3 regions of the Arthrobacter sp. USHLN218 genome follow, and region 2 is predicted to be linked to each of the others. Evidence: predicted binding sites of a transcription regulator. Region 2 holds the regulator's gene; each other region holds the start of a gene.
What was found. The regulator Rex, encoded in region 2, represses fermentation and respiration genes when NADH is low (regulators of the CRP and FNR family bind a similar motif). The targets are predictions, from matches to a motif close to CTTGTGAANNNNTTCACAAG.
Positions count from the first base shown of each region.

Region 1: WFH44_RS16430 (glyceraldehyde-3-phosphate dehydrogenase) is a predicted target of Rex. The motif match lies at 9,089-9,108, and genes of this name have one in related genera.
Region 3: WFH44_RS13265 (MarP family serine protease) is a predicted target of Rex. The motif match lies at 6,029-6,048, and genes of this name have one in related genera.

Region 1 covers NZ_JBBCYT010000007.1:158,752-168,944, reverse strand. Annotated here, with positions in the region: gene WFH44_RS16480 (CDP-alcohol phosphatidyltransferase family protein) at 1-529, opposite strand, end outside; gene WFH44_RS16475 (glycosyltransferase family 2 protein) at 526-1,599, opposite strand; gene WFH44_RS16470 (ABC transporter ATP-binding protein) at 1,599-2,387, opposite strand; gene WFH44_RS16465 (ABC transporter permease) at 2,371-3,219, opposite strand; gene WFH44_RS16460 (DUF3224 domain-containing protein) at 3,273-3,707, opposite strand; gene mptB (polyprenol phosphomannose-dependent alpha 1,6 mannosyltransferase MptB) at 3,779-5,308, opposite strand; gene orn (oligoribonuclease) at 5,550-6,164, shown strand; tRNA gene WFH44_RS16445 (tRNA-His) at 6,331-6,406, shown strand; gene def (peptide deformylase) at 6,502-7,074, shown strand; gene WFH44_RS16435 (hypothetical protein) at 7,103-7,309, opposite strand; gene WFH44_RS16430 (glyceraldehyde-3-phosphate dehydrogenase) at 7,421-8,896, opposite strand; RNA gene rnpB (RNase P RNA component class A) at 9,122-9,507, opposite strand; gene WFH44_RS16420 (YaaA family protein) at 9,600-10,193, shown strand, end outside.
Region 2 covers NZ_JBBCYT010000002.1:158,188-168,380, forward strand. Annotated here, with positions in the region: gene WFH44_RS04355 (N-acetylglucosamine kinase) at 1-852, shown strand, start outside; gene WFH44_RS04360 (3-deoxy-7-phosphoheptulonate synthase) at 1,098-2,201, shown strand; gene WFH44_RS04365 (helix-turn-helix domain-containing protein) at 2,378-2,590, shown strand; gene WFH44_RS04370 (30S ribosomal protein bS22) at 2,767-2,865, shown strand; gene WFH44_RS04375 (HAD family hydrolase) at 2,983-3,801, opposite strand; gene WFH44_RS04380 (glutaredoxin family protein) at 3,931-4,188, shown strand; gene WFH44_RS04385 (redox-sensing transcriptional repressor Rex) at 4,265-4,978, shown strand; gene WFH44_RS04390 (hypothetical protein) at 4,989-5,870, opposite strand; gene WFH44_RS04395 (YceI family protein) at 6,049-6,594, opposite strand; gene WFH44_RS04400 (histidine phosphatase family protein) at 6,731-7,393, shown strand; gene WFH44_RS04405 (TlpA family protein disulfide reductase) at 7,501-8,061, shown strand; gene WFH44_RS04410 (cytochrome c biogenesis CcdA family protein) at 8,064-8,846, shown strand; gene resB (cytochrome c biogenesis protein ResB) at 8,846-10,193, shown strand, end outside.
Region 3 covers NZ_JBBCYT010000005.1:182,488-192,680, forward strand. Annotated here, with positions in the region: gene WFH44_RS13225 (FAD-dependent monooxygenase) at 1-81, opposite strand, end outside; tRNA gene WFH44_RS13230 (tRNA-Pro) at 276-349, opposite strand; gene WFH44_RS13235 (metallophosphoesterase) at 478-1,422, opposite strand; gene WFH44_RS13240 (transglycosylase domain-containing protein) at 1,425-3,545, opposite strand; gene WFH44_RS13245 (DUF4177 domain-containing protein) at 3,582-3,737, shown strand; gene WFH44_RS13250 (RidA family protein) at 3,739-4,233, shown strand; gene WFH44_RS13255 (NUDIX hydrolase) at 4,217-5,149, shown strand; gene WFH44_RS13260 (Crp/Fnr family transcriptional regulator) at 5,266-5,943, opposite strand; gene WFH44_RS13265 (MarP family serine protease) at 6,197-7,384, shown strand; gene aroQ (type II 3-dehydroquinate dehydratase) at 7,425-7,880, opposite strand; gene acs (acetate--CoA ligase) at 7,996-9,972, opposite strand.

The sequences.
Region 1 (10,193 bases), on a different contig from region 2:
CGTGGACCATCTCGTTCTGCGCCTTATTGAGCACGATCAGCAGCGCCAGCACGGCGCCGAGGAACAGATGCAGGTATGCGGACGCCTGATCCGCGTCGAGCAGGCCGAGGTCGAGGACGATCCGCAGGGCCAGCGCCAGGGGAATCAGCCCCTCGGTGGTGTAGTGGCCGATCTTGTCGAGGAAGATCCCCTTCGGGCTCTGGGTCCCGCGCCACCGCGCCACCTCGCCGTCGCTGCAGTCGAAGTAGAGCTGCAGCTGGGAAAAGAAGACCGCCAGCAGCGGGCCCCAGATGCCGGGGATCAGCAGGGCGGCCGAGATCGCCCAGCCGGAGAGGATCATCAGGCCGGTGACACCGTTGGCGGAAATGCCCGTGCGGACGAGGACGCTGGTCAGGTAGATCGAGATGTGCCGCAGGTACAGCTCCGCGGTCCAGTGCTCGGCGTTCTTGCGGCTGCGCACCTCCGGAGGCTGCGCCACTTCGCGCAGCTGCTCCAGCGTGGGGCGGGCCGGACGGCTCGGGCCGGTCATGATTTCCTCCTGCTCGTGTCCACCGTGCCGTGCGCGCCGAAGACCCTGCCCCGCAGGTAGCCCAGACCCCAGCTGACGTGGATCCCGGGCAGGACGGCCAGCAACCGCAGCCGCTCGGACAGGGTGAGGTCCGCCTTGATGGTCACGGCGGCATAGACGATTCCAAGCGCGTACAGCACGGGAACCAGGCCCGCCAGCAGGAGCAGCACGGCCAGCCAGGCAGGCCAGGCCGCGGCGGCACCGGCGGCCAGCAGGACGTCCGCGGCCAGTCCTGCGGCCAGCGCGATGACGAGCAGCGGCGGCAGGAAGTGGCGGACGGACTTGCCTTCCTTGTGGCGCCGCGCCAGCTCGGCGCGCCAGATCCCGGCGGCATAGAACTGCCGGACCATCTTGGTCCAGGTGGAGCGCGGCCAGTACGTGACCTTCAGCTCCGGGTCGAACCACACGGCGTAGCCCGCCTGCCGGAGCCTGAGGCACATGTCCCAGTCCTGGCCGCGCCAGAGGGTCTCCTCGAAATGGCCGACCGCGTCGAGGGCCTCGCGCCGGAAAATGCCCAGGTAGGCGGATTCCGCCGGGCCCTCCGGCGCGCCGCTGTGGTAGGCCGCGCCGCCAAGGCCCAGCGGCGAGACGTACGCCGTGGCGACGGCCCGCTGGAAGGGCGTCCTGCCCTGGGCGTCCATCAGACCGCCCACGTCCGCCGCCCCGGTGCGCAGCAGGGTGGCCACCCCCCGCTCGGTGTAGCCGGGCTCCAGTTCGGTGTGCGCGTCGACGCGGACCACCACGGGATACTGCGAGGCTCGGATGGCCAGGTTCAGCCCGGCCGGCGTGCGTCCAGTGGGGTTGTCGACCGTGTGCAGCCGAGGCTCCTCCGCCGCCATCCGCGCGACCACGTCGTTGGTGGCATCGGTGGACGGCCCGAGGGCGAGCACGATCTCCTTCTCGCCGGCGTAGTCCTGGTCGAGGATGCTGCGCACGGCGGCTTCAATGTGCTCGGCCTCATTGAGGATCGGCATGACGTAGGAGACGCCGGGGTGCTGGATGATGCGCGACAGGGTGGGTGAGTCGGGCACTACTTCTTGGTTTCCTTGTACGCGTCGACGACTTCCTTCGGATCGCCGTCCATCATGAGTTCGCCCTTGTTGATCCAGATCACCCGGCTGCAGGTGTCGAGGACGGACTTCATGGAGTGCGAGACGAGGAAGACGGTGCCCGCGTTCTCGCGGATCTCCCGGATCCTGGCTTCGCTGCGCTGGCGGAACCGCTGGTCACCTACGGCCAGGGCTTCGTCCACGATGAGGATCTCGTGCTGCTTGGAGGCGGCGATGGCGAACTTCAGCCGCGCCTGCATCCCTGACGAGTAGGTGCGCATCGGAAGGTCGATGAAGTCCTCGAGCTCGGCGAACTCGACGATGTCGTCCCGCAGCTGGCCGATCTCCTGCTTGGAGAACCCGAGGGCAAGCCCGCCCAGCTGGATGTTCTTCTCCCCCGACAGCTCGGGGATCAGGGCCGCGCCCACGCCGAGCAGGTTGGGCCGGGACGAGGCGTAGACGGCGCCGTCGCTCGGCGGCGTCAGCCCTACCAGCGCACGCATCAGCGTGGACTTGCCGGAGCCGTTGGAGCCGATGACGCCGATCGATTCGTTTTCGTAGGCCGTGAAGGAGACGCCCTTCAGCGCGTGCACCGTCCTGATGCCGCGGCCCGCACGCTTGAGCAGCGCGCGGCCTGTGCCCTTGACCGGGCGTCCGCCCGCGTGCACCTGGTATTTCACGTGCAGGCTGTCGACGACGACGACCGGCTTCCGCCCGTCCGCTGCGGTTTCCTTGAGCACTTCTTCTCCGGTTTTAGTCGACTCGGCCATAGCGCTCCTCGGCTGCCCAGAAGAACAGGACCCCGGCGACGAAGACCCCGAGGGCCCACACCGAGAAATACAGCCAGTAGATCGGATTAAACTCGCCACCCGGCATCAGCAGCCCGCGGGCGATCGACAGCACTTCGTGCAGCGGGTGGAAATCGAAGAGGGCCACCGCCCAAGGGTAGGGCGCCAGGATGCGGTCAATGGCGAAGAGCACGCCCGAGGTGTAGAAGAGGATCCTCGTGACGAGCGGCAGCAGCTGCGTCAGGTCGCGGATATGCACGGTCAGCCGCGCACCGATGAGGGCCACGCCAAGGTTGAACACCGTGAAGATCGCCACCAGCGGGATCATCAGCAGCCATTCCGCCCGGATCGGTGCGCCGAGGATGAGAATGTAGACCACCATGACGCCGAGCATCGGTACCAGGGTCATCAGCTGCTGGATGACGGTGGACAGCGGCAGGGTGATCCTTGGGAAGGCCAGGGACTGCACCAGCGCCCCGTTGCCGGTGATCGACTTGGCGCCGTTGTTCATCGAGGTCGAAAAGTACTCGAACAGGAACACCCCGATCACCACGTACATCGGGAAGTTCTCCGGACGGCTCGCTCCCTGCAGGACGCCGAAGATCAGGCCGTACATCAGGGCATTGAGCGTGGGCTTGATGAAGATCCACAGCATGCCCAGCCGGTTGCGCTGGTTCGCTGCTTCGATCTTGTACCTGGCCATGGCGATGGCGAAGTCGCGGCGGCTCCAGGCATCGGCTAGATAGCGGTGCAGCGACGGCCGGGCACCGACTCGGTGGAGTCGATTCCGTTTCGCATAGTCGACAAGGCTCATGCCAGGTGTGTTTCCTTACAGCAATCGGTTTGTAACGTACTGAGTTTAGAGGATCAGCCGGGCAGCTCGGTCGGCGTCTCAGTCCGGAAGTAGATGCGCAGCTGGAGGCTGTGCTGCCCGGCCGCGTCCTGCGAGTAGGTCGCCTTACCCACAATTCCCTTGAGCTCCCCGGTGCCGGACCCGGGGATGATGTGGCCGTCGCTGACTGCCACTTCCCCCTCCGCGAGGCCCCAGTGCTGGATGATCATGGAGCCGGACCTGCCGTCGACGGTACCCGTGAACACCTCCGAGCCCACGTAGCCGGCCCCCCGGCCATTGCCTGCCATCAGCAGTTCCGCGCGGCTGGTTCCTGTGATCAAACCGTCAAAAAGCTTGGTCACCCGGACCCTGCTCAGTTCCGAATTCGAGCCCTCCACCTCGTAGGGCTCGGGGTCCCACTCGGTGACGTCGAAATCGGCGGCGATTACTTCTTCGGGTTCGGTCGTCATTGCTTCAGTATCTCCACTCTCTGCTGCCGTTGCCGGCGGGGCGGCCGCCTGGCGGCCAGCCCTATCGCGGCTCAGAACAGCCTGTCGTCGGCCGCGTCCCTGTATTCCTTCCGGAACAGCTTGCGCGTCCTGGGGTCGAAAAAGATCAGGTAGACCGCGAAAGCAACGGCCACGAACGCAGCCAGCAGCCGCGCCGCGTTCAGGTCGATCGCGATGTACGGGAAGATGTCCAGCTGGTCCGCTATGGCATAGACCATCAGGAAAGATGTGACGGAGTACACGGTCCGCACCTGCCAGTCATTGCGGATGCCTGTCGCCGCGAACAGCGGAAGCAGCCAAACCACGTACCAGGCCTGGATGATGGGCGCCAGCAACACCACCGCCGCCATGGCCACCGCCAGGCGGCGCACAATCAGTTCGTGCCGGCCGCGGAACATCATCCACAGTACGACGGCGATGGACAGTGCCGTGCCCATCTTGTGTACCAGCCAGGTCACCGTCTCCCCGTCCAGGGAGAAGGCATCGAACATGCCGCCCAGGGCCGCGCCGAGGAGGCCGATCGGGGCGTACCAGATCCAGATGCTTCCGGGGGTGCTCAAGGCGGAGACCCAGCCGAACCCGAACCCGTTGATGACGCCGAGGACGCCAAGGAGTCCCAGCGACAGGGCCGCGGTCACGGCCCAGTAGAAGAACTTGCGCGGCCAGCTGGCGCCCTTGCCGGCCCAGAGGAGCCCGAGGAACGGCAGGAAGATCAGCGTGATCGGCTTGATGCCGACGGACAGCGTGACGAGCAGGATGCCCCGCAGCGGCTTCCCCACCGCGGCCAGGTACAGGCCGCCGAGGGCCAGCCCCAGCATCAGGGCGTCATTGTGCACGCTGGCAATGAAGGTGGTCAGGAAGAGCGGATTGGCACAGGCCAGCCAGAGCGCGCGGTTCGGGTTGATGCCATGCAGTTCCGCCAGCTTCGGCCCGTAGTAGACGCACATGGCGGCCCCGGCCAGGGCAATGATGCGGAACAGGATGATGGAGAACTCGGGATGGCCGCCGGTCAGCCAGACAACGAACTCCTCCATCCACAGGAAGACCGGCCCGTAGGGCGTGGGGCTCTGCGCCCAAAGGTCGTCGGCCCCGGTCTGCAGGTAATTGGAGAGCTGGTCGTACCCGTCCACGTAAGGGTTCAGGTTGTTGACCATCACCTTGCCCTGGGCGATGTAGGCATACACGTCCCGGCTGAACAGCGGGATGCTGAACGCCAGCGGGATCCCCCAGGCGATGATCGCGGTGTAGGTCGCCCTGCGGGACTCCTTGCCCCACACCGTGAAGCGCTGGCCGAGGCGCAGCCAGGAACGGACCAGAAGCATGCCGCCGAGTGCCAGCAGGACCACGGAGAGGACGACGCCGGCCGGCTCCACGCGTAGCCAGATCAGCAGCGGCCAGCGGCGCAGTTCCGAAATCGAGGCCAGCCAGCCGACCCCGAGGGAGCCGAAGAACATCAGGAAGGAGCCTATGGTGCCTTCGATGATGCTTCGCGCCGACTGCCCGCCCCCTTCGCGCTCCTTGGCGGAGCCGGTCGCTTCAGCAGCGGGCATCCTCGCTGTCATGGTCTCGCCATATCCAATCCATCCGGGCGGTCAGGTCAGTCGCGGCACACTGCTGGGCCGGTTGCCACGCCGCGCGGCGGCATTCCCCGGGAACGGCGGGCAAGGAGGCGGCCGCGGGCTGGTGCCGCGGGGGTGCCTAACAGCGAATTCTAGCATTCGGACCCGTCACCACACCGGCAAGGCCCGCCGCGAGGGCCGCCCGAACCGTCTGGCCAGGGGGCCGACGCGGTACATTGGAGCGGTGCCTATCTCTAATGAACATATTGTCTGGATAGATTGCGAAATGACCGGGCTCGACCTCGACAAGGACGCCCTGATCGAAGTAGCCGTCCTCGTCACCGACTCGGAACTCAACGTCCTCGGCGAAGGCGTCGACGTCATCGTCAAGCCGACCGAGGAGGCGTTGGCGCAGATGGGCGATTTCGTCCGCCAGATGCACACCACGTCGAAACTGCTGGACGAGCTCCCGTCGGGCGTTTCAATGAGCGAGGCGGAAGACCGCGTGATGGAGTACATCACCAAATGGGTCCCCGAACCGCGCAAGGCCCAGCTCGCCGGCAACTCCGTAGGCACCGACCGCAACTTCCTCGCCCGTGACATGCCGCGCGTCATCGAGCACCTGCACTACCGCATCATCGATGTCTCCACGATCAAGGAGCTCTCCCGCCGCTGGTTCACGCGGGCCTACTTCCAGGCTCCTGCCAAGAGCGGCGGACACCGGGCGTTGGGCGACATCAAGGATTCGATCAACGAACTGCGCTACTACCGGCAGGCCGTCTTCGTCCCCTCCCCCGGCCCCGACTCGGCGGCAGCCAAGCAGATCGCCTCGTCCGTCTCCGCCTCCGCCGTGGAATAGCGCCGATGTTAGGTGGGACACATTTAGCCGGATTCGGGCCGAAACCGCCCGAATTGGCCGAAACCACCCCGCCGGGCATGTAGACTAATCTGCGTTGCCTTTTGTGGTTGAAGACCGGCAGGAACCGCTAGAGTGGAGTCTGCCGGGAGGAACAAAGAGGCATATGGTGGGTATAGCTCAGCTGGCAGAGCGCCTGGTTGTGGTCCAGGAGGTCGCGGGTTCAATCCCCGTTACTCACCCCATTTAGGGTTGGCGTCCACGCCGACTCAGCAAGAGCCGCATGGAACATCTCCAGGCGGCTCTTCGCTTTTTCCGGCCGTGCCACATGAGGAGAAGCATGACGATCCGTCCCGTCACCATCACCGGGGAGCCGGTCCTGCACCGCCGCGCAGCCCTCGTGGAGGACTTCAACGACGAACTGCGCGAACTCGTCCGGGACATGTACGAGACGATGGACGAGGCCCACGGTGTTGGGCTCGCCGCACCGCAGATCGGCGTCGGCCTCCGCCTCTACACCTACCAGTACGCGAACGACGACGGCGTTCCGGAACGCGGCGTCGTCGTCAACCCTTCGGTCACGCTCGGCAAGGTGTCCGGCGCCGAGCCGGATCCGGACGACGAAGTCGAAGGCTGCCTGTCGGTGCCCGGGCTGTCCTATCCGCTCAAGCGTGCGGAGTGGGTACGCGTCCGCGGCTTCGACGAGCACGGGAACCCGCTGGACTTCGAGGCCACCGGATGGTTCGCACGGGTCATGCAGCACGAATACGACCATCTGGACGGCAAGCTCTATATCGACCGCCTCGACGGCCGCTGGGGCAAACGGGCACGCAAACACATCAAGAATGCCGGCTGGGGCATCCCCGGGCAGACGTGGATGCCCGGCGTGGATCCGGATCCGTTCGGCCACTGAGATTCGTGCCGGCCGGGTCCGGCCGCCGTCAGTAGTCCGTGAAGCCGGAGCGGTGCTCCTTCTCGCACCGCAGGTAATCCTCGGTGGCGATGTCCTTGAGCCTGGTGAGCTCGTCCACGCGCTTCTGCTGGACTTCGCCCCGGGCAAACGCAGCCTTGGCGTCCTCCAGCAGGCGGACGGCTTCCTTGTGGTTGGCCTGGGCCTTTTCCCAACGCGTCAGCTCTGTCTCACTCATGGGGACATTCTAGGAACACGTCTGCGGCAAAAGCCATAGCCGCAGACGAAAGTGCCGGCCGCGCCGCAGTGGGCGCGGCCGGCACTGTCAGCCGGACCAGTTGCGGTCAGGTCAGCCGATCGCCTCGGCGAGCGGCTCGTTGGCGACGACGGGGAACTGCTGCGGGTGGACGCCCGCAATTTCCTCGAGGACGCGGATGACCTGGCAGCTGTAGCCGAACTCGTTGTCGTACCAGACGTAGAGCACGGCGTTCTTGCCGTTGGCGATGGTCGCCAGCCCGTCCACAATGCCGGCGCGGCGCGACCCGACGAAGTCCGTGGAGACGACCTCCGGCGAAGCGATGTAGTCGATCTGCTTGTGCAGGTCGGAGTCCAGCGACACCGCGCGCAGGTAGCTGTTGAGCTCGTCCTTGGTTGCTTCCTGCTCCAGGTTGAGGTTCAGGATGGCCATGGACACGTCCGGGGTGGGAACGCGGATGGCGTTGCCGGTCAGCTTGCCCTCCAGCTCGGGCAGCGCCTTAGCCACGGCCTTGGCGGCACCGGTCTCGGTCAGCACCATGTTCAGCGCTGCCGAACGGCCGCGGCGGGAACCCTTGTGGAAGTTGTCGATCAGGTTCTGGTCATTGGTGTACGAGTGCACGGTCTCGACGTGGCCGTGGATGATGCCGTACTTGTCGTTGAGCGCCTTGAGCACCGGGGTGATCGCGTTGGTCGTGCAGGATGCGGCCGAGACGATCTTGTCCTCGGCGGTGATGTCCTTGTGGTTCACGCCGTGGACGATGTTCTTCAGGTTGCCCTTGCCCGGGGCCGTGAGCACAACGCGTGACACGCCGGGGCACTGCAGGTGCTGGGACAGCCCGGCCTCATCGCGCCACTTGCCCGTGTTGTCGACGACGATGGCGTCCTCGATGCCGTACTGGGTGTAGTCCACCGTCGACGGATCGTTGGAGTAGATGAACTGGATCAGGGTGCCGTTGGCGAGGATGGTGTTGGCTTCCTCGTCCACCGAGATGGTGCCCTCGAACGGTCCGTGGACCGAGTCGCGGCGCAGCAGGCTGGCGCGCTTGACCAGGTCGTTCTCGCTGCCCTTGCGGACCACCACGGCGCGCAGCCGCAGGCCGTGACCGCCGCCGGAGTGCCCGACCAGGATCCGGGCGAGCAGGCGGCCGATGCGGCCGAAGCCGTACAGCACGACGTCGGTGCTGGTGCGGGTGTCTTCGCCGCGCTTGCCCACGATCCCGGAGAGTTCCCCGCGCAGGAACTCCTTGAGGTCGCGGCCTGCGCCTTCGTCCTTGAACTTGCCCAGCAGGCGAGCCAGGTCAACCGAGCCTGCGCCAAGCTCGAGTTCGGTCAGAGCCTGCAGCACGGGGAAGGTTTCTTCCAGCGGCAGCTCCACCTCGTCGATCTGCCGGGCGAAGCGGTGGGCCTTCAGGATGCCCACGACGGACTGGTTGATCAGGCTGCGGCCATGGATCGACGTGACCACATTGTTTTCGCGGTACAAACGGCCAATCAGCGGAATCATCGTTTCAGCGAGCGCTTCGCGGTTGATCCACGTATCCAGGGCCGCTTCAGACTTCTGGTTCACAGAGTTACCTTCCTACATCAGCCGGGGTCTTCCTCGATCCCGGTTGTACCCGCCGCGAATTCCGCGGCGAAACCCCGCAGCGAAGTCGAATCCACTTCGCGCAGAACACACAGTCGCCTCGGCTGGCTCAGTGCTGTTTGGGTGTTGCCCAATTCCATTTTAGGGAATCCGGTCACACCCACGAATCGGTTACGTGTGAAGTCACTCACAGCGGCCGCACAAAGTGGGACAGGTTGGCCTGTGAGCCGGGTTCTGTCACCTGCACCGGTTCCCCCGTGCAGGGTAGCGATCATCCATCTAGGAGCACCGTTGCCGGTGCCCTCAAGCGGCCTACCCGGGCACTCGGGCGGGCGGCCCTCGAACGTGCCCTGTCTGGCCTTGCTCCGGGTGGGGTTTACCTAGCTGCCCCGGTCACCCGGGACACTGGTGGTCTCTTACACCGCCGTTTCACCCTTACCAGGCGCCGCGGAAGCGGCCCTGGCGGTCTGTTTTCTGTGGCACTTGCCTGCGGGTTTCCCCGAGTGGGCGTTACCCACCACCCTGCCCTGCGGAGCCCGGACTTTCCTCGGCAGCTGCCCGTGGGCAGCCAACGCGATCGCCCGGCCAACCTGTCCTTCTCCCACAATACAGCCGGCCGCGTCCCGGCCCGTCATCAGTGCAGGGCCGGACCCGTGGTCGCATTGCAGGTCTGTAAGCTCTTATGGTGCTGATTCTGCTCCCGCCCTCCGAAGGAAAGACGGCCGCTGCGACGGGCCATCCGTTCGAACTCGCCGAGTTGAGCTTTGCCGAACTGAACGGTCCGCGCCAGGAAGTGCTTGCCGCCCTGGCCAGCGCGAGTTCCCATCCGGAAGCCCTGGCGCTCCTGGGCGTGGGCGCCTCGCTGGCCGAAGAAGTGGAGCGCAACAGGCGCCTGGAGGCCGAACCGTCGGCGCCGGCGCACACGGTCTACTCGGGGGTCCTGTACGACGCCCTCGGCTACGCCAGCATGACCGCCGCGCAGAAACGCAAGGCGGACGCCGCCGTCGTCGTTATCTCCGCGCTCTGGGGTGCGATTGGCTTCGCCGACCGCATTCCGGCCTACCGGCTGTCGATGTCCGTGGGGCTCCCGGAGACCGGCAAGCTCGCCAGCTACTGGAAGAAGCACCTGCCTGCCGCCCTGGACGACCGCGCCGACGGGCAGCTGGTCGTCGACTGCCGCTCGAGCAGCTATGCCGCCGCGTGGGCGCCTCCGGCGGAGAGCACGGTGGCGGTCAACGTCTTCCAGGAGCGCGCCGGCAAGCGCACCGTCGTCTCCCAC
Region 2 (10,193 bases):
ATCGGCGGCAGCAAGACGCATGCCGTCCGCTTCGAAGACGGCGTGCCCGCGGGCGAGGCCGTGGCCGGCAGCGCGAACGTGCAGAACGTCTCGCGCGACGAGGCCGCGGAATCCTTGGCGAAGGTGTTCGCCGCGGTGGGTGCGGGGGCGCACCACGTCGTAGCCGGTGCCGGAGGCATCGATACCGCGGACGACGCCGGTGCCCTCGAATCGCTTATCGCCCCTCTTGCGCCGGGGGCCAGGATCGAGGCGGTCCACGACTCGCGGCTCATCCTGGCCGCGGGCCGCGCCAGCAGCGGCATCGCCGTCATCATCGGCACGGGGTCCGCGGTCTGGGGGACCGACGGCGCGGGAAATGAGGCGCGGGCCGGCGGCTGGGGCTACCTGCTCGGCGACGAGGGCAGCGGCTATTGGCTGGCCCGCGAGGCCGTCCGGCATGCCCTTCGCCGCCGCGACCAGGGCCTGGAACCGGACGGACTCACTCGGGCGCTGCTGGCGGACTGCGGCCTGTCGAAACCCGTGGAACTGATATCCGCCTTCCATGGCGGCGCGGGCCGGGCCTACTGGGCGCAGAGGTCGCGCGTGGTGGTCGACGCGGCCGGCTCGGATCCCGTGGCGGGAGCGTTGCTGAAGGCCGCCGTCAGGGAGCTGGCAGAACTGATTGTCCTGGTTGCGCGCCGGACCGGCAGCCGCGGCCCCGTCATCCTCGGCGGCAGCATCGGTGCGAACGTTCCCCGGATGGCGCAGGGCATTGCGGCCGAGGTCGCCGCCCACGGGATCACCGGTGTGCGGCCCCTCGACCGGGCGCCGGTGCTGGGAGCGGCCTTCCTGTCGGGTTGGGAACAGGCCTGAGGGCGCCGCGTCATTTTCCGTTACAAGTGGCGTCCGCGGTTGCGCGCGGCGTACCCTCGCTACATGACAACCCGTTGGTATGCGTATTTTCCGTTGGCTCTGGAGGGGCCTAACGTGACTGCCTAGCGGCATACGCACCCAACGAACCTCCAGAGCCAACAGGGCAGAGATCATTCTCTGCCCTTCGCCATTTCCACGGCGGGTTCTGGGCTACCGTTCCCGCCATTTACCAGACGGGAACCCACATGCCGCCACTGTCCAGCCTCACCGCCACGCACAGCCCTTCGACCGGCGTCGCGACGTTCAGCGCGCTGCCCTCGCCGGGGGAACTGACAGCGGAACTGCCGGCGGCGCCCGGGGCGATTGCCGCCGTCGAACGCGGACGGACGGGGATCCGGGCCATTCTCAACGGACTTGATAACCGGCTGCTCGTGATCGCAGGACCCTGCTCGATCCATGATCCGGAGGCCGGGCTGGACTACGCCGCGCGGCTGGCCGAGGCGGCCCGCCGGCATAGCGCGGACCTGCTGGTGGTGATGCGGACGTACTTCGAGAAGCCGCGCACCACAGTCGGCTGGAAGGGCCTGATCAACGACCCGCACCTCGATGGCTCCCACGATGTGGCGGCCGGACTGCGCACGGCCCGCCGCTTCCTGCTGGATGTGACGGCACTCGGCCTGCCCGTCGCGACCGAGTTCCTCGAACCGGTCAGCGCGCCCTACCTCGCCGACCTGGTCAGCTGGGGCGCCATCGGGGCCCGCACCACCGAGAGCCAGATCCACCGCCAGCTCGCGGCCGGCCTGCCGCTGCCCGTCGGTTTCAAGAACGGGACCGACGGCGGCATCCAGGTAGCGGTCGACGCATGCCTGGCGGCATCGGCGGAACAGGCCTACCTTGGCATGGACGACGACGGGCGCGCGGCCGTGGTGGCGGCCCCCGGTAATCCGGACGCTCATCTGATCCTGCGCGGCGGCAGTGGCGGCCCGAACTACTCGGCGGACAGCGTCCTCGACGCCTCCCGCCAGCTGGCCGCGGCGGGAGTGAACCCGCGGGTCATCGTGGACGCAAGCCATGCCAACAGCGGGAAGAGCCACCACCGGCAGGCCGAAGTCGCGCTGGAGCTCGCGGCCCAGCTGGAGGCCGCCGGGACCGGGGCTTTGGCCGGCGTCATGCTCGAGAGCTTCCTGACCGGCGGCGCGCAGAAGCTGGACGTGGCCGAGGTGGCCAGGGGAGAGGCCGAGCTCGTCTACGGGCGCAGTGTGACGGACGCCTGCATGGGCTGGGAAACGACCGAGCTGGTGCTCGAGCAGCTGGCGGCCGCCAGCCGTGCCGCGGCCGGGCAGTCATAGGTCCGGGCATAAAAAAGCCCTAGTCATCTAACGGTTAAGCCACAGGGGCAACTTTCACTTTGGCCACTCATGCATCTAGAGTATCGAGTGAGACGGCACTTACTCGCTTGGCAAGGCGGCACGCCGTTGGGCCTTAGCCCGGAGTGGGCCCGCCTGGAGTTAAGGATTGATGTGCAATGGCTGAGGAGAAGAACTTCTCGAACGTCCGCTTCCTGACGGTCGCGGAGGTTGCCGAGGTCATGCGCGTCTCGAAGATGACCGTCTACCGCCTGGTCCATGCCGGCGATCTGCCTGCCGTCCGCTTCGGCCGCTCCTACCGCGTTCCGGAATCCGCGGTGGAGCAGTATGTGCAGGGAGCAGTCGTGGACGGCGAGAGCGGCACCGCCTGACCCGATCGGATCGGGCGCGGCGCGGGTCGGGTTGCCGGGCCGCGGTCAAAGCTGTTCCGAATTAGGCGGTACCCTGTTAAGGAACGTTTTACGTCGTCGTAAGATTTGCTGGCCTGCCCGGCCCTTCGGGCAGTCGGGGCCGGCGGATGCCAACCGAAGTGATTTGTGAGGAACTCGTGGGTTCAGTTATCAAGAAGCGCCGCAAGCGTATGGCCAAGAAGAAGCACCGTAAGCTGCTTCGCAAGACCCGCCACCAGCGCCGCAACAAGAAGTAGCCGCACAGCCGGCAGTTCGCAGGTCCGCCCGGGAAACCGGCGGGCCTGCTGTCTTTAAGCCCGGCCTACACCGGGCCTTCGCCCGGCCGCCGGCCCGCAGCCGGGTAGCCCCGGCAATCAGGCGCGGGGACGCCGGACCCTGCTCAGGCCCCGCCAGAGACCGTAGATGGCTCCCGCGCCGGTCGCGGCCTTCAGGCCTAGCGTCGCAGCACGGCGGCCGCTGCGGAAATCGTAGACCGGCCAGTTGTGCTCGCGCGCGTGCCGGCGCAGCCGGGCGTCCGGGTTGATGGCCACGGGATTGCCGACCAGCGACAGCAGCGGCACGTCGTTGTACGAGTCGCTGTACGCCCAGCAACGCTCCAGCTTGAGCCCCTCCAGACGGGCCAGTTCCACCACGGCGTCCGCCTTGGCCTGCCCGTGCAGGATCTCGCCGACCAGCGCTCCGGTGTAGGCGCCGTCGGCGATTTCCGCCACGGTGCCCAGGGCACCTGTCAGGCCGAGACGGTCGGCAATGACCTCGGCGACCGCCAGGGGAGTAGCGGTGACCAGCCAGACGCGGCGTCCCGCCCGCAGATGCTGGTCCGCCAGTGCGCGCGTGCCGGGCCAGATCCTCGAGGCGATGATCTCGTCGTAGACCTCCTCGCCCAGGGCCTTTACGTCGCTCACCAGCAGGCCGGTTCCGATGGCCATCGCAGAATCCCGGACGGCGTGGATGTCCTTGAGGTTCTCGCCCGTGAGCAGGAAGCGGCCCTGCTTGATGGCGAAACCGAGGGCGTCGCGCAGCCGGAAGGAACCGCGCTGGTACATCTTCAAGCCGACATGGAAGAGGCTGGCCCCGCGCATCAGGGTGTTGTCGACGTCGAAGAATGCGGCCGCTGCCTGCCGGTCCGGCGGGCCGGTGGTGCGGGAGGCTGGGTCCTGGTCGGCTGTCGGCATGTCTCGAGTCTAGCGACCGAGGTCCACGGGTGCAGACCGCCCGGGAACTCGCCGTGCCGCCCTGGCCGCCGTCTCCGGCGGCTGAATGCCGCGTGGCGCCCCGAGTACGGCTCGCGCTACCGTGGTGCCATGAGTGAATCACCCGCCCCGTCGCACGACCTGCTGCTGCTGACCAAGCCCGGCTGCCACCTGTGCGAGGCTGCGCGGCGCACCGTGGCCGAGGTCGCCGGCGAACTTGGGGTGGAATGGCGGGAGCAGTCGATCCTGGACGACGCCGAGCTGGAGCGGCGCTTCGCGGAGGAAATTCCCGTCGTGATGATCGACGGCGTGCAGCGGGACTTCTGGCACATCGACCCGGACCGGCTGCGGCGCTTGCTTACCGCGTGACGGTGCGGCCGGATTGGTGGGCGCCGAACCGAGCCCCTACAGTTGGGATACAGACCGATAGCGTAAGGACCGAACCGTGACTACCCACGATCCTTCAGGTCCCGCTGCGGGGCCGGAGATGCGCGGTCGGCCCATTCCTCCCGCTTCGGTGGCCCGGCTGACCATTTACCTGAGGGCCCTCAACTCCCTGCTGGCCGAAGGCGTGGAGCGCGTTTCTTCGGAGGAGCTCGCCGAAGCCGCCGGCGTGAAGTCGGCCATGCTGCGCAAGGACCTGTCCTATTTGGGCTCCTACGGCACGCGCGGCGTCGGATACGAAGTCCAGCTCCTCACCCGGACCATTGCCGCGCGCCTCGGCCTGACCCAGGAGTGGCGGGTCGCCATTGTCGGCGCCGGTAATCTTGGCCGGGCCCTGGCGGGCTACTCCGGCTTCACGACCCGTGGCTTCGAAGTGGCGGCCATTTTCGACGCCGACCCCGCCATCATCGGTTCCGAGGTCGGCGGGCTGAAGGTCAGCGCGGTCAGGGACCTGGAGAAGGTGCTGGCGCGCACCGGAGTGAACATGGTGGTCCTGGCGGTTCCGGCCCGGTCCGCGCAGGAGCTCTGCGACGAACTCGTGGCCGTCGGGGTGCGCAGTATCCTCAGCTTCGCTCCAGTCGTCCTGCAGGTGCCGCCGGGCGTCGAGGTGCGCAAGGTGGACATGGCCACCGAACTGCAGATTCTTGCCTACCACGCACAACGGGCGCAGGAATCGGAACCAGGTTCCGAATCCCGCGCCCGCAGCGCCCGCTAGAGCCGGCCGGTCAGCGGCCGTAGATGCCGTACTTCCGGGCCGAGACGGCCTTGAAGAACTCGTTGGACGGCCGCATGAACAACAGCACGATCGCCGCGATGCCCAGAAGCGCTGTCAGCGTGTTGAGTCCGAACGGCACCAGGCCCACGAGCGACAGCGCCGCGAAAACCGTGCCGGTGATGCGGGCCCAGTTCTTGCCGGCTTTCACACCGAAGGCCACCATCAGGTAGAGGCCGACGGCGATCAGGCCCGCGATGACGAGGACGACGCCCGCCGTGCCGCTCATCATGTCCATGAACTGCTGTTCGCTGATCTCGCCGCCGGTCTGGGCGAGGGCGTCGCGGACGGCCGGGTCGTCCGCCATACCCGCCAGGAGGGTGTCCATCGTGGCGAGCGAGGTGATGATCGAGATGGCGGTCAGCACCGCCGCGGCGATGATCAGCCAGAAGGCGATGACTACTTCTTTGGGCCGGGTTGGCACAGCGCCCGCCTGCGGCTGGGAGGAGGGGTAGCTGTACTGGCCCGGCTGGGCGCTCTGGTAGCTGTAGGGGCCGGGCTGCTGGCCGTACTGCTGGGGAGCCTGTCCGTACTGCGGCGGGTTTTGGCCGTACTGGGGAGCGGACTGGCCGTAGGGGCCGGGCTGCTGTCCGTACTGCGGTGCGTTCTGGCCGTATTGGGGCGGGTTCTGCCCGTATCGAGGGGCGGACTGTCCGTACTGGGGTGCGTTCTGCCCGTACTGGGGCTGGCTCTGTCCGTCTTGAGGGGCGTTCTGACCGTACTGCGGCGGGTTCTGCCCGTACCGGGGCTGCTCCTGGCCAGAACCGTTGGCCGCTTGGCCGCGCTGCTGTTCCGGCTGGCCGGAGGGGTCGGGCTGGTTTTCAGGAGTGGACATGGTCGGATCCTTTTCTTGGCTGCACAGGAAGCGGCGGACGCTTGCAGGCGCCTTCGCAGGGCCTGTTAAGCCAACATTACAGCGGCGCCGAGTGCGCTGTGACTAGCTCGAAAGGATGATATTCGGCGCCGCCGGCGGGCGGGGCGGAAGCGCAGGGCCCTGGCCCGCGGGCGACGGTTCAGGACTGCTTGATGAGCGCTGCGTCCAGGTTGATCTTCACCTTGTCGCTGACCAGCACTCCGCCCGCCTCGAGCGCCGCGTTCCAGGTCAGACCGAACTCCTTGCGGCTGATCTCGGCCTCGCCGGTGAAGCCGGCGCGGGTGGCGCCGAACGGGTCGACGGCGACGCCGGTGAATTCCACCTCGACCTCGACCGGCTTGGTGACGCCGCGGATGGTGAGGTCGCCCGTGAGGGTGTACTCCTCGCCGTCGCCCTCAACCCCCGTCGCGACGAAGGTCATCTCCGGGAACTGCTCGACATCGAAAAAATCCGGGCCCTTCACATGTGCGTCACGGTTGGCCTCGCCCGAGTTGAAACTGGCGGTCTTGACGGTCGCGTGGAGGGTCGAGTCCGCCAGTGTCGCTCCGACGCGCGCTTCGGCGTCTGCGTCCGTGAATCGTCCGCGGACCTTGCTGATGCCGGCGTGGCGGACCGTGAAGCCGATCTCGCTGTGCGCCTGGTCGAGTTTCCAAATGCCTTCGGTGAGGCCCTGGGGCAGTGTCATCGTGAACTCCTGGAATGGTAGATGCCTGGATCAACGGTTCGTGCCTCAAGGGCCCGCGCTCGAGGGCCCTCCCCGGCCATTCTTGCGGCGGCCCGCGCTTTGGGCAATAGCGGCCTCCTTTGAGACACTTAAGACCATGCCGCCAACGACCGTTCATTTGCTCCGCCACGGAGAAGTCCATAATCCGGGCCGTGTGCTCTATGGCAGGCTGCCCGAGTTCCACCTGTCGGAGCTGGGCCAGAAGATGGCGCAGCGGGCGGCGGACTATTTCGCCGACCGGGTCGCCCACGGTGCCAACATTTGCTATCTCGTCTCGTCGCCGCTGACCAGGGCGCAGGAGACGGCCCAGCCGACCGCGGCGGCGCTGAACCTGGAAATCGTCACCGACGACCGGATTATCGAGGCGGAAAACCGCTTCGAGGGCCTGGCGGACATCAGGCGGCAGCTGCGCGATCCGCGGCACTGGGCCTCCCTGCGCAATCCGATGCGGCCGTCCTGGGGCGAGGCATACACGGCCCAGGTCCTGCGGGTGATGGCGGCGGCGGAAGATGCGCGGAAGGCCGCCGAGGAAATCGGCGGCCCGGGGGCGGAGGCCATCATGGTCAGCCACCAGCTGCCCATCTGGGTCACGCGCCTGGCCGCGGAGCGGCGTCGGCTCTGGCACGACCCGCGACGGCGGCAGTGCACGCTGGCCTCCGTGACCAGCCTGAAGTTCGACGGCGAGCACCTCGCCGGGGTGGAGTATTGCGAGCCGAGCGCGGACCTGCTGCCCGGTGCGGCCAATCTCCCGGGAGCGTAATAGAATTACTACGCGTTGTAGAAGTGGGAAGCCCCCAGCCCACGTAGAAAAGTGTGATTGTGACTGCGAATACCCCTGAGCCTTTGAACCGCCGGTCCCTGCTCAAGATGAGCGCCGCGCTGGTCTTCGCGCTGCCGCTGGCCGCCTGCACGGTGGAGGACTCGCTGGCCCAGCAGGCCAACGCCGGCGACAACAAGAACTATATCGCCGGCGACGGATCGGTCACCGAATATGACCCGGGCAGCCGCGGCGAACCCGTCCGGCTGACCGGCACGCTGTTCGACGGCAGCAAGGTCGACTCGTCCGGCTGGACGGGCAAAGTGACCGTGCTCAACTTCTGGTACGCGGCCTGCGCGCCGTGCCGGCTGGAGGCCAAGGACCTGCAGGCCCTGAGCCAGGAATTCAGCAAGGACGCCCGGTTCTACGGCGTGAACGTGCGCGACGAGAAGGCGACGGCCGAGGCATTCGAGCGCAACTTCGGTGTGACCTACCCGAGCTTCAAGGACAAGGACGGCGGCATCCTGCTGTCCATGACCAGCTACGTCCCCCCGCAGGCCGTCCCCACCACACTGGTGCTGGACAAGGAAGGCCGCGTTGCCGCCCGGATTCTCGGGGTGGCCGACAAGGGCACGCTGAAGACCCTGATCCGCGACACCGCGGCCGCCTGACCGTGGGAATCAGCTACATCCCCGGCTCGGTCGGCAACCTCTTCGGCGAAACCGTACTCAGCGGTTCCGTGCTGCTGGCCATTCCGGTAGCCATGTTGGCGGGACTCGTCTCCTTCATGTCACCGTGCGTGCTGCCGCTGGTGCCGGGTTACCTGGGCTACGTCACGGGCCTGACCGGCGTGGACCTGGACAGCCAGCGCCGCGGCCGCATGTTCGCCGGAATCGGCCTGTTCGTCCTTGGTTTCTCCGCCGTCTTCGTGGCGATCGGAGCGGTGTTCGGCCAGCTGGGCGCCTGGCTCAAGGGCACGGAAGCCGCATGGGTAACGCAACTGCTCGGCGTCGTCGTTATTGTCATGGGCATCGTTTTCATGGGCGGACTCAGCTGGTTCCAGCGGGACCGGAAGATCCACTCCCGCCCGCCGGCCGGCCTTTGGGGTGCGCCGGTGCTGGGCATCACCTTCGGCCTGGGCTGGGCGCCGTGCATCGGGCCGACGTTCTCCGCCGTCCAGGCGCTGGCCTTCTCCGGCGGCGCCGACGCCACGAAGGGCGCCTTCCTGGCCTTTGTCTACTGCCTTGGCCTCGGGGTCCCCTTCCTGCTGATTGCCCTCGGCGTGCGCCGCGGCATGGGCGCGATGGCCTTCTTCCGCCGCCACCGGCTGTTCCTCCAGCGGGCCGGTGGCGGCCTGCTGGTAGTTTTGGGCCTGCTGATGGCCAGCGGCCTGTGGGGGAGCTGGGTCACGCAACTGCAGGACTGGTTCGCCAACGAAGTGAGGCTCCCCATCTGATGAGCAAGACAACCGCCAAAAAGTACGACGTCGAGCTGCCCAAGTTGGGCTTCCTCGGCACCGTGCGCTTTATCTGGGCCCAGTTGACGAGCATGCGCACCGCGCTGTTCCTGCTGCTGCTGCTCGCGGTGGCCGCGGTCCCCGGTTCGCTGTTCCCGCAGCGCCCGGCCAACCCCGCCGTGGTGACCCAGTACATCACCGACCATCCGCAGACCGGACCGTGGCTGGACCGTTTCCAGCTGTTCGATGTGTACTCGTCGGTCTGGTTCTCCGCGATCTACCTGCTGCTGTTCGTTTCGCTGATCGGCTGCGTGATCCCGCGGGCCATCAAGCACTGGCAGGCCATGCGCGCGCAGCCGCCTCGGACCCCCCGGAGGCTCTCCCGGCTGCCCGAGTACGCGGCCATGGCGCTGCCGGCGGGCTCGTCGGTAACCCGGCAGACCGCCGTCGAAGATGCCGCCCGGGTGCTGAAGCGCCGGGGCTACCGCGTCCACGTGCGCGACACCGACACGGACCGCCCGTCCGTCGGGGCGGAGCGCGGCATGCTCAAGGAAGTCGGCAACCTGGTTTTCCACGTGTCCCTGATCGGGGTGCTGATTTCCGTGGCGGTGGGCGGCCTGTTCGGCTACCGCGGGCAGAAGATCATCGTGGAGGGCGAGTCCTTCGTCAACACGCTGGTCAGCTACGACAACTTCACGCCGGGCAGCAACTTCCACGAGGACCGGCTCGCGCCGTACTCGCTGCAGCTGGACAAGTTCGAGGTGGAGTTCGACCGCGAGTCCAAGACCCACTATGGCCAGCCGCTGGACTTCACCGCGAACATGACCACGCGCGACGCTCCGGGGGCCGAGGCGAAGAAGCAGGTCCTGAAGGTGAACGAGCCGCTGGCGATCGGCGGGACCAACGTCTACCTCGTCGGCAACGGCTACGCTCCCGTGGTGACGGTGCGCGACGGCGATGGCAACGTGGCGTACCAGGGCCCCGTCGTCGCGGTGCCGAATGACGGCGCCTACACGTCCACCATGGCGATCAAGGTGCCGGACGCCAAGCCGGAGCAGCTCGGGTTTGTCGGCTTCTTCCTGCCGACGGCCGTCGAGGGCGAAGACGGCGTGGCCGTGGGCAGCGATCCGGATCCGTTCAATCCGCGGTTGTACTTGAACTCGTACAAGGGCGACCTGGGCCTGGACAACGGCGATCCGAAAAACGTGTACGTGCTCGACACCAGCGGCCTGACGGTCCTCAACGACCGCAAGCAGGAAGCCGGCGGTATCGAACTCGGCGCCTACGAAAGCGCGAAGCTGCCGGACGGCCTGGGGAGCATCACCTTCGACGGGCTCAAGCGGTACG
Region 3 (10,193 bases), on a different contig from region 2:
GGCGTTCTGCAGGGCAAGTGCCGTAGCCAGCCCGCCGATTCCCGCTCCAACGATCAGCGCCTTGCGCTCTCCTTCAGCCATGGAACCAATACTTTGTGGAATCGGCGCAAAGATCAAGCCGCGCTCCGGATGGGCGGGGCGGCGGCGGCCAGGGGAAGGCCGAACGGGATCGTTGCGTGGATGGGCCGGCCGCCGGGCGAGGAACCTGCGGCAACTGAAAAGGACCCCCGGATCCGGCTGGATTAGCCGGCCCGGAGGCCCTCTGGAGAGTTCCGTCGGGGTGACAGGATTTGAACCTGCGACCTCGTCGTCCCGAACGACGCGCGCTACCAAGCTGCGCCACACCCCGAAACTGAAGCCCCGCCGTCGTTGTTCACATCGGCAAAAGCAACTGTTCAAGAATAGCGGAGATGTGCGAAAAGCTGAAATCGGGGGAGCCGTGAACCGTGACACATAGCCCGCGCCCGGCTTCCGGCCTCAAGAGGATCGCGCGGTCAGGTGGAGCAAGACGGCTTCCGGGCGGCAGGCGATCCGGATGGGGGCCATCCGCGAGGTGCCCAGCCCGGCCGAGACGTTCAACGGTACGCTGTGGCCGTCATGCTCCCAGTAGGTCAGCCCGCGGGCCCGCCAGGTCGGCAGGTCGCAGTTGCTGACCAGTGCCCCGTAGCCGGGGATGCAGACCTGGCCGCCGTGGGTGTGCCCGGCAAGGATGATGTCCGGGCGGTCGGCGGTGAAATAGTCCAGGACGCGCTGGTACGGGGCATGGGCCACCGCAATCCGCAGGTGGTCCGACTGGCCGCCGGTGGAGGATCCGTGGGGAAAACCGGTGTACCGGTCGCGGCCCAGATGCGGGTCGTCGACCCCGGTGAAGTCCAGCCGCAGGCCGTGCAGCACCATGGACTGGTGCCGGTTGGAAAGGTCGATCCAGCCCGATTCGCCGAAGACGGCGTGCATGCGCCGCCACGGCAGCTCGCGGTCCGCGTAGTCCGGCGGCTGCTTGGAGGGGCCGGAGAAGTACGTGAACGGGTTCTTCAGGACCGGCGCGTAATAGTCGTTGGAGCCCGGCACGAAGACGCCGGGGAACTCGCGGAGCGGGCCGAGGGCATCCAGCAGCGGGTCGAGGGCCTGGCGGTGGCTGAGGTTGTCGCCCGTGTTGACGACCAGGTCCGGTTCCAGGCTGGCCAGGGCCTGGAGCCAGGCCTGCTTGCGCTTCTGCCCGGGCGTCATGTGGATGTCCGACAGATGGAGCAGTTTCAGCGGGCGGCGGCCGGGCGGCAGGATCTGCAGGGTTTCCTGGCGCACCCCGAAGAGGTTGCGTTCGATCAGGCTTCCGTAGGCCAGCACGGCACTGCCGGCCGCGGCGGCACCAAGTGCCACCCGGCCGGCAGTAACAAGGGTGCGGCGCAGTTTGTCAGCGGCCACGGTCAGTCGTCGTCGTTCCTGCTGCCCGAGGACCCGACCATATCGCTGGGCGGGCTGCCGAAGCCGCCGTGGTTGTACAGCGGGGCGACTGCGCTCATGTAGTCGGTCCACTGCGCGCCGGCGATGGTGGCACCGTCCACGTAGTCACGGGAGAGGCCGTTGATCGGGATGTCGTTCAGCGACTCGTAGTTGGTCCAGTTGCCCACCCACGAGGCGGTGGAGATGCCCTTGGTGTAGCCCACGGTCCAGGTCTGCTCCGACACGTCGGTGGTACCCGTCTTGGCCGCCGCGGGGACGCCGATGGGGTTCATGTAGCCGGGACTGTCATTGACCAGGTTCTCCAGCGGGACCGTCACCGCCTTGGCAACGTCCTCGGAGATGGCGCGTTCGCAGGACTTCTGCGGCACCTCGTACTTCTTGCCCTGCGCGTCCGTGACTTCGTTCAGGGAGATGGGAGTGCAGTACATGCCGCCGCTGGCGATCGTGGCGAAGGCCGCCGACATGGTCAGCGGCGACACTTCCTGGCCGCCGATCACGAAGGACGGGCTGTTGACCTCGAACGGCTTGCCGTCCACGGCCCGGTGCACGCCCATTCGGGTGGCGGCGTCGCGGATGTCGCACAGGTCCAGCATGGCCGCCTGCGCCACGGTGGCGGAGTTGACCGATTTGGTCAGGCCATAGCTGACCGACATCGGCCGGGTGTATCCGGGAAGCGCGTTCTTGAAGTCCCACTTGTCGAACCAGGCGCCGGCCGGCAGGCAGCTGGCGTTCCAGTTGTAGCCCGCCGGGTAGGACGTGCGGGTGGCGTCGACCGTCTCGTTCAGGGTGCGGCCGGATTCCAGCCACGCGATCGTCGTGAAGGGCTTCATGGTCGAACCCGGCTGGAAGCCGTAGGAGGTGCCGCCCATGTCCGCGTCCACGTTGAAGTTGAGCTCGGTGTTCTTGGCGCCCTGCTCCGGGCTGTACTTCGTGTTCTGGGCCATGGCGAGGATCTTGCCGGTGCCCGGTTCCACCGACACCATCGAGGAACCGGCGCCCGACGCGTCGCCCATCGGCACCTCTTCCTCGATCTGCTTCTGGGCTTCCGTCTGCAGGCGGGAGTCGAGGGTGGTCTTGATGGTCAGGCCGCCGCGGGCCAGGAGCTTGGCGCGCTCGGTGGAGTCCTTGCCGAACTGGTCGGACTGCATGATGACGTGCTGGACGTAGCTGCAGAAGTAGTCGGCGAAGCTGGCCGCGACGCAGCCGGAGCTGACCGGCTGCAGGTCGACGCCCAGGTCCGATGCGGCCGCCTTGTCGTACTCCTCCTGGGTGATCTTCTTGGCGCTCAGCATGGCGGCGAGCACCGAATTGCGCCGCTCCTTGGTGGCCTCGGGATTGGATACCGGGTTGAAGTAGTTGGGCGACTGGACCATTCCGGCGAGCATGGCGGACTGCTGGATGTTCAGTTTGGAGGCCGGAATCCCGAAGAACGTCTGGGCCGCGGCCTCGATGCCGTAGGTCTGGCCGCTGAAGAGCACGATGTTCAGGTACCCCTGCAGGATCTCCTCTTTGGAGTATTCCTTCTCGAGCGCGATGGCCAGCTTGGCTTCGCGCAGCTTGTCCCCGATGGACTTGGTGCCGCTGATGGTCAGCTCGTCGGCACTCTTGCCCTCGGATGCTCCGGCGTCGATCAGGACGTTATTGACGTACTGCATGGTCAGCGTGGAGGCACCCTGGAGGCTGCCGCCGGCCATGTTGGTGACCGCGGCGCGCATGATGCCCTGGGGATCGACGCCGCCGTGCTCGAAGAACCGCACGTCTTCGATGGAGACGATGGCGTCCTGCATGTGCTGGGAGACCTTGTCCAAAGTCACCGGCACGCGGTTCTCCGCATAGAACGTGGCGATCAGCTTGTTGTCCGCCGAGTAGATCTTGGAGGGCTGGGAGAGCGGGTTGGTCTGCAGCTCGTCAGGCAGCTGGTCGAAATAGTCGATGGATGAGGTTGCCCCGACGCCTGCCACAGCCGCTGCGGGAACGAGCAGACCGGCCGCCAGCACGCCGCAGAGCGCACTGATGCCAAGGAATGCCACGATTTTGCCCAGCGTTGTAGCAGTGTCAAAAAGGGGGGATTTACGAGCCGCCATGCGCCCTAGTTTACAAGCAGGCGTTACCGTTGACTTATGACGAAATGGGAATACGCCACGGTACCGCTCATTATCCACGCCACCAAGCAGATTCTCGACCAGTGGGGAGATGATGGCTGGGAGCTGGTCCAGGTAGTTCCGGGGCCGGATTCGACCAACCTTGTTGCCTACCTTAAGAGGGAGAAGAACTAGCATGGCGCAGCAGCAGGATGCCCGCGTATCAGCCGTCGAGGAGCGCCTCGCCGAACTCGGCCTGGCCCTCCCGGAAGTAGTGGCCCCCGTGGCCGCCTACGTTCCGGCCGTGGTCTCGGGAGACTACGTCTACACCTCCGGGCAGTTGCCCATGGTCAGCGGCGAACTGCCGGCGAAGGGCAAGGTGGGCAGCGGCGCCGATGCCGTCTCCGCCGATACCGCCAAGGACCTGGCCGCGACCTGCGCCCTGAACGCCCTGGCGGCGGTCAAGGGTGTCATCGGCGACCTGGACCGCATCACGCGGATCGTCAAGGTTGTGGGCTTCGTCGCCTCCGAGCCGGACTTCACCGGCCAGCCCGCCGTCATCAACGGCGCCTCCGAACTTCTGGGCAAGGTCTTCGGCGAGGGGGGCTCCCATGCCCGATCGGCGGTCGGCGTGGCCGTCCTGCCCCTCGACTCTCCGGTTGAGGTGGAACTGATTGCCGAGTTCAGCTAGCCCGCTCCGCCAGACAACGCGGCGGTTCCTGCTGCCGCGGGAGCAGCATGCCGCGGCCCTGAGCTGGCTGGAGCACGGTGAGCGGACGCCGCTCAAGGCCCGCCTCGCCAGCAGCGTCGTCCTGGTGCGGGACGGGTTCGAAGGGGCCGAGACCTACGTGGGCTACCGCTCCGGAAAATCGCCCCTGGGCACGATCGCCTTTCCCGGGGGCAGCCTGGACGATGCGGACTACGGCGCCGTCGGCTGGTTCGGTCCGGCGCCCGGCAAATGGGCCGAGAGCATGGGCATCGAGGACCACCAGGTGGCCCGGGCCCATGTCATCGCGGCCATCCGCGAGCTGTTCGAGGAGACCGGCATCCTGCTGGCGGGCCAGGACGAGGCATCCCTGGTCGAGGGCGGCAACAGCGAGGACTGGATGCGTGCCCGCCAGCTGGTGGCCGAGCAGGAAAGCAGCTTTCCCGAGCTGCTGGACCGCTGGGGACTGGGCCTGCGCACCGACCTGCTGCGCCCGCTGTCCCGGTGGATCAGCCCGGACTTCGCCCACCGGCGCTTCGACACCCGCTACTTCGCCGCGACCCAGCCGGTGAACCAGCAGCCGGTCCTGCTGGACGGCAAGGGCGTGTGGGGCTCGTGGGTCAGCGCAGCGAAGGTGATCGCGGATCGGGACACCAGCAACCTGGGGGATACCGCGGACCAGGAGGACACGCGCGGCCGCACCCTCAGCGAGCTGACGTCGCCCGCCGTCGAAACCATGCTGGAGAAGATCTCCACCGCCCGCGGCTGCGTCGCCTACCTGTCCCATAAGCGGCAGCCGCAGACCTATCACCCGCAGCTGGTGGTCGTGGACGACGTCCCCATGCTTGAGGTTCCGACGGCGCTGGGAACCGAGGGCGGTTCGGTCCAGCGCGGGCGGTAGCTGCGTCGGGCGAGGCGGCAGCAGCCCGGATCGGTGCCGTGAATCCCGGACCAGTGCCTTAAATACCGCGGCGGCCACCTGCGAAAGGTGGCCGCCGCCGTCGTCGTTAAGCCGGTTTAGCGGGAACGCTGGCGCAGCCGCTGGATGTCCAGGATCACGACGGCGCGGGCCTCGAGCCGCACCCAGCCGCGCTGGACGAACTCGGCCAGTGCCTTGTTCACGGTTTCGCGCGAGGCGCCGACGAGCTGGGCCAGTTCTTCCTGGGTCAGTTCGTGGGCGACCAGGATGCCGTCGGTCGCCGGGCGGCCGAAGCGGTCTGCCAGATCGAGCAGGGCCTTGGCAACGCGGCCCGGAACGTCGGAGAAGACCAGGTCGGCCAGCGAGTCGTTGGTGCGGCGGAGCCGGCGGGCGAGGGCCTGCAGCAGCTGGGCGGAAACCTCGGGACGGGTCTCCAGCAGGCCGCGCAGGTTCTCGTTCTTCAGGCCGGCCAGGCGCGTCTCGGAAACGGCCGTGGCGGAGGTGGAACGGGGGCTGGGATCGAACAGGGCCATCTCGCCGAAGAGCTCGCCCGGGCCGAGGATGGCCACGAGGTTCTCGCGGCCGTCCGAGGCGGTGCGGCCGAGCTTGATCTTGCCGGAAACGATGAAGTACAACTGGTCGCCCTGGTCGCCCTCACGGAACACCGAGGCACCGCGCGAGAGGTCAACCTCTGTCAGCTCATCCGTCAGCGCGGCAAAAACGTCGTCGTCGAGGGAAGCGAAAAGAGGTGCGCGGCGAAGTATCTCGATGTCCATTTAGTCTCCTGTTTCAGTCATGTTGCTTGGCAGCTGCAACGTAGCCAGCTGCGGCACTGCCTACCATTCTGCCGCATGAGCAGTCCATGTGACATCTTCCACAGGGCGATTTCGCTCAGAGACAAGGGGATGCCCCTCCGCTCGTGGGCTATGGCCGGGGGTGCCGTACCGCTTAACCAGTCCGGGCCCGGGCATATTCCCAGCCGCGGACATTAGACTTGTTCATAAACTCCCGGCCATCGATGGAGACAGCTTGCTATTCGGCCTGACGGTTCTGGACATCGTCCTGATCCTGATCCTGCTTTCCTACCTCATTGCGGGCCTGCGCAAGGGGTTCCTCGTGACCTTGGGCGGGATCGTCGGCTTTGTCCTGGGTGCGATCGCCGCCTTCGTCGCTATCCCGTACGTAAGCATGTGGGTGCCCGACCCGGGCTGGCGGCTGACGGCCATCATCGCCGTGGCGATCCTGCTGGTCATCCTCGGGCATGCGATCGGATCCGGCGTCGGCCGCGCCATCCGGGGGCAGATCGACGTCCCCGCGGTCAGGCCGGTGGAGCGGCTGCTCGGCGGGGCAGCGAACCTGGCCGTGGCGGCGCTGGTGATGTCCATGCTGGCCTTCAGCATCGGCGCGCTGGGCGTCCCGTTCGTCTCCCAGCAGATCGCTGCCTCCAAGGTCATTCAGACGATCGACTCGTTGACCCCGAACCCGGTCAAGACCTGGCTGGCGCAGGCCCGTTCGATCGCCGTCCAAGACGGCATCCCGATGGTGACGGACCAGGCGGCACCGGCAACCCCGGCGCCTGTGCCCGACGCGAGCGTGGACACCCCCGCGCTCAACCAGGCCGCCGCGTCCGTCCTGAAAATCGCCGGCACCGCATTCCAGTGCGGGCAGAACCAGACCGGCTCCGGGTTCGTCATCGCGCCGGACCGGGTGATGACCAACGCCCACGTCGTCGCTGGCGTGAACGAGCCGATCGTCGAGATTCCGGACGGGCGCGTGCTGCCCGCGCGGGTGGTGCACTTCGACCCGCAGCGTGACATCGCCGTGCTCGCGGTCGAGGACCTGGAGCTGCAGCCCCTGGCAGTCGGCGATGTGCTGCAGAACGGTGCCCTGGCGGCGTTCCACGGGTATCCGGCCGGCGGGCCCTTCCAGAGCCACCCGGCCACGGTCCAGGGGCGGTCGACGGTGCTGGTGCAGAACATCTACGGCTCCGAGCCCTCGAAGCTCGAGGTTTACACCCTGGCCGCCAACGTGGCGCAGGGCAATTCCGGCGGTCCGCTGCTGGACCAGGAGGGCCGGATCTCCGGCATGGTGTTCGCGAAGGCCACCGACGACGTTCCGGTCGGCTATGCCCTGTCGCTGGCGGAGATCCGGCCGGTGATCGACGAATCCATGGTCTACCAGGAAACCGTGGCGGCCGGGCAGTGCGTCCGGAAGTAGCAGTGCGGCCGCGGCTGCCGCGGGGGACCGGGCGGGTTTCCTAGAGCCGGTCCGCCAGCAGCTCGATCGCGAAGCGGTAGCCGCTGATGCCGGCGCCGGCGATCACGGCCTCGGCAATGCCGGAGATGTAGGAATGGTGGCGGAATTCCTCGCGGCGGTGGACGTTGCTGATGTGCACCTCGACGACGGGCAGGTCGACGCCCGAGAGGGCGTCCCGCAACGCGACGGAGGTGTGCGTGTAGCCGCCGGGATTGATGACGATGCCTGCGGCGGTGCCCCGGGCCGCATGCACGGCGTCGATCAGGGCGCCTTCGTGATTGGACTGGAAGCACTCCACGGTCAGGCCCCGGGCTTTTGCCGCGTCCGCGGCGAGCTTTTCGACGTCGGCCAGCGTGTCCGCGCCGTAGATGTGCGGTTCGCGGGTGCCAAGCAGGTTCAGGTTGGGGCCGTTGAGGATCAGGAGTTTGCGGCTGCTGCCGCCGGCGGGATCGGTCATGGTTCCACTATGCCGCACCAGCGCGGGACGACTGCGGTTCGCTACGCCGCCCCGACACGCACGGGGGCCGCCGCAGACGTGCTGCGGCGGCCCCCGTGCGGATGGTGCTGGAGGATCAGCCCTTGAGCGAGGTGGCGATCTGCTGCATGACGGTGTTGTCTGCCAGCGTGCTGGCGTCACCCGCCTCGCGGCCTTCGGCGATGTCCTTGAGCAGGCGGCGCATGATCTTGCCCGACCGGGTCTTGGGCAGTTCCGGCACGACCAGGATCTGGCGGGGCTTGGCGATCGGGCCGATTTCCTTGCCCACGTGGTTGCGCAGCGTCGTCACGATCTCCGGGTCCTCCGCGGCGCTGCCGCGCAGGATGACGAATGCCACGACGGCCTCGCCGGTCGTGTCGTCCGTGGCACCGACGACGGCGGCCTCGGCGACCGACGGGTGGCTCACCAGGGCGGACTCGATCTCGGTGGTGGAGAGCCGGTGCCCGGAGACATTCATCACGTCGTCGACGCGGCCCAGCAGCCAGATGTCCCCGTCGTCGTCCTTCTTGGCACCGTCCCCGGCGAAGTACATGTTGTCGAACCGGGACCAGTAGGTGTCCTTGTAGCGGTCCGGGTCCCCCCAGATGCCGCGCAGCATGGCGGGCCACGGCTCGCGCACGACGAGGTAGCCGCCGTGCCCGTTGGGCACCGGCTCGCCCAGTTCGTCGACGACGTCGACGGCGATGCCCGGCACCGCGACCTGGGCCGAGCCCGGTTTCGTCTCGGTGACGCCCGGCATCGGGGCGATCATGTGGGCGCCCGTCTCGGTCTGCCACCAGGTGTCGACGATGGGGGCCTTGTCCGCGCCGATGACGCGGCGGTACCACATCCAGGCCTCGGGGTTGATCGGCTCGCCGACCGAGCCGAGGACGCGGATCGAGGACAGGTCGTACTTCGCCGGGATGTCCTCGCCCCACTTCATCATGGTGCGGATGGCCGTCGGGGCGGTGTACATGATGGACACCTTGTACTTCTCCACCAGTTCCCACCAGCGGCCCTGGTGCGGCGTGTCCGGCGTGCCCTCGTACATCAGCTGGGTGGCGCCGTTGATCAGCGGGGCGTAGGTGACGTACGTATGGCCGGTGACCCAGCCGATGTCCGCGGTGCACCAGTAGACGTCCGTCTCCGGGTGCAGGTCGAAGGTCGCCCTGTGCGTGAATGCGCCCTGGGCGAGGAACCCGCCGGTGGTGTGCAGGATGCCCTTGGGCTTGCCCGTGGTACCGGAGGTGTACAGGATGAAGAGCGGATGCTCGGAGTCATGCGGAACCGGGGAATGCTCGGCCGGGGCGGTCTCCACCACGTCGTCCCACCACTGGTCGCGGCCCTCGTGCCAGTCGACCGGTTCGCCGTTGCGCTTGACCACGACGACGTTGCCGACGTTGTGGCCCTCGGCCTCCAGCGCGGCGTCCACCGCGTTCTTCAACGGGCTCGGCTTGCCCCTGCGGTAGGTGCCGTCCGCGGTGACGACGAGCTTGGCCTCAGCATCGTCGATGCGGCTGCGCAGTGCGTCCGCGGAGAACCCGCCGAAGACGACCGAATGGATTGCGCCGATCCGCGCGCAGGCCAGCATCGTGATGACGGCCTCGGGGATCATCGGGAGGTAGACGGCGACGCGGTCGCCCTTGGCCACACCCAGGGACTCGAACGCGTTGGCGGCCTTTTTGACCTCTTCGGTCAGCTGCGCGTACGTGTAGGTCCGGGTGTCGCCGGGCTCGCCCTCGAAGTAGATAGCCACCCGGTCGCCCAGGCCGTTCTCGACATGGCGGTCCAGCGCGTTGTAGGCAGCGTTGAGGGTACCGCCGACGAACCACTTCGCGAAGGGTGCTCCGGACCAGTCCAGGGTCTGGGTGAAGTCCGTGTCCCATGTCAGCAGTTCGCGGGCCTGCTGGGCCCAGAACTCCACGCGGTCGGCGTCCGCTTCCGCGTAGATGTCGGCGTGAACGACCGCGTTCGCGGCGAACTCCTCACTGGGTGCGAACTTCCGGTTTTCCTGGAGGAGGTTCTCCAGGGCATCGCTCTTGGCTGCGGACGAGGCACCGTTGGCTTCAGACATTCGAAGACCTTTCGTGTTGCGGCTTGCATGGCCTGCCGATGGCAGCGGCTGCCATCCGTGTCGATTATCACACTAGCGCCTGCCTCCGACATGAGTGCGCGGCGTCACATTCGGCGATGTAAAAGGCTGCAAATCTGCGCCGAGCGGTCAGATCGGGTTCGGCCCGCCGCCGCGGTTCGGCTAGTGAAGGCCCACATCGTTGACTACGCTGAAATCAGCTG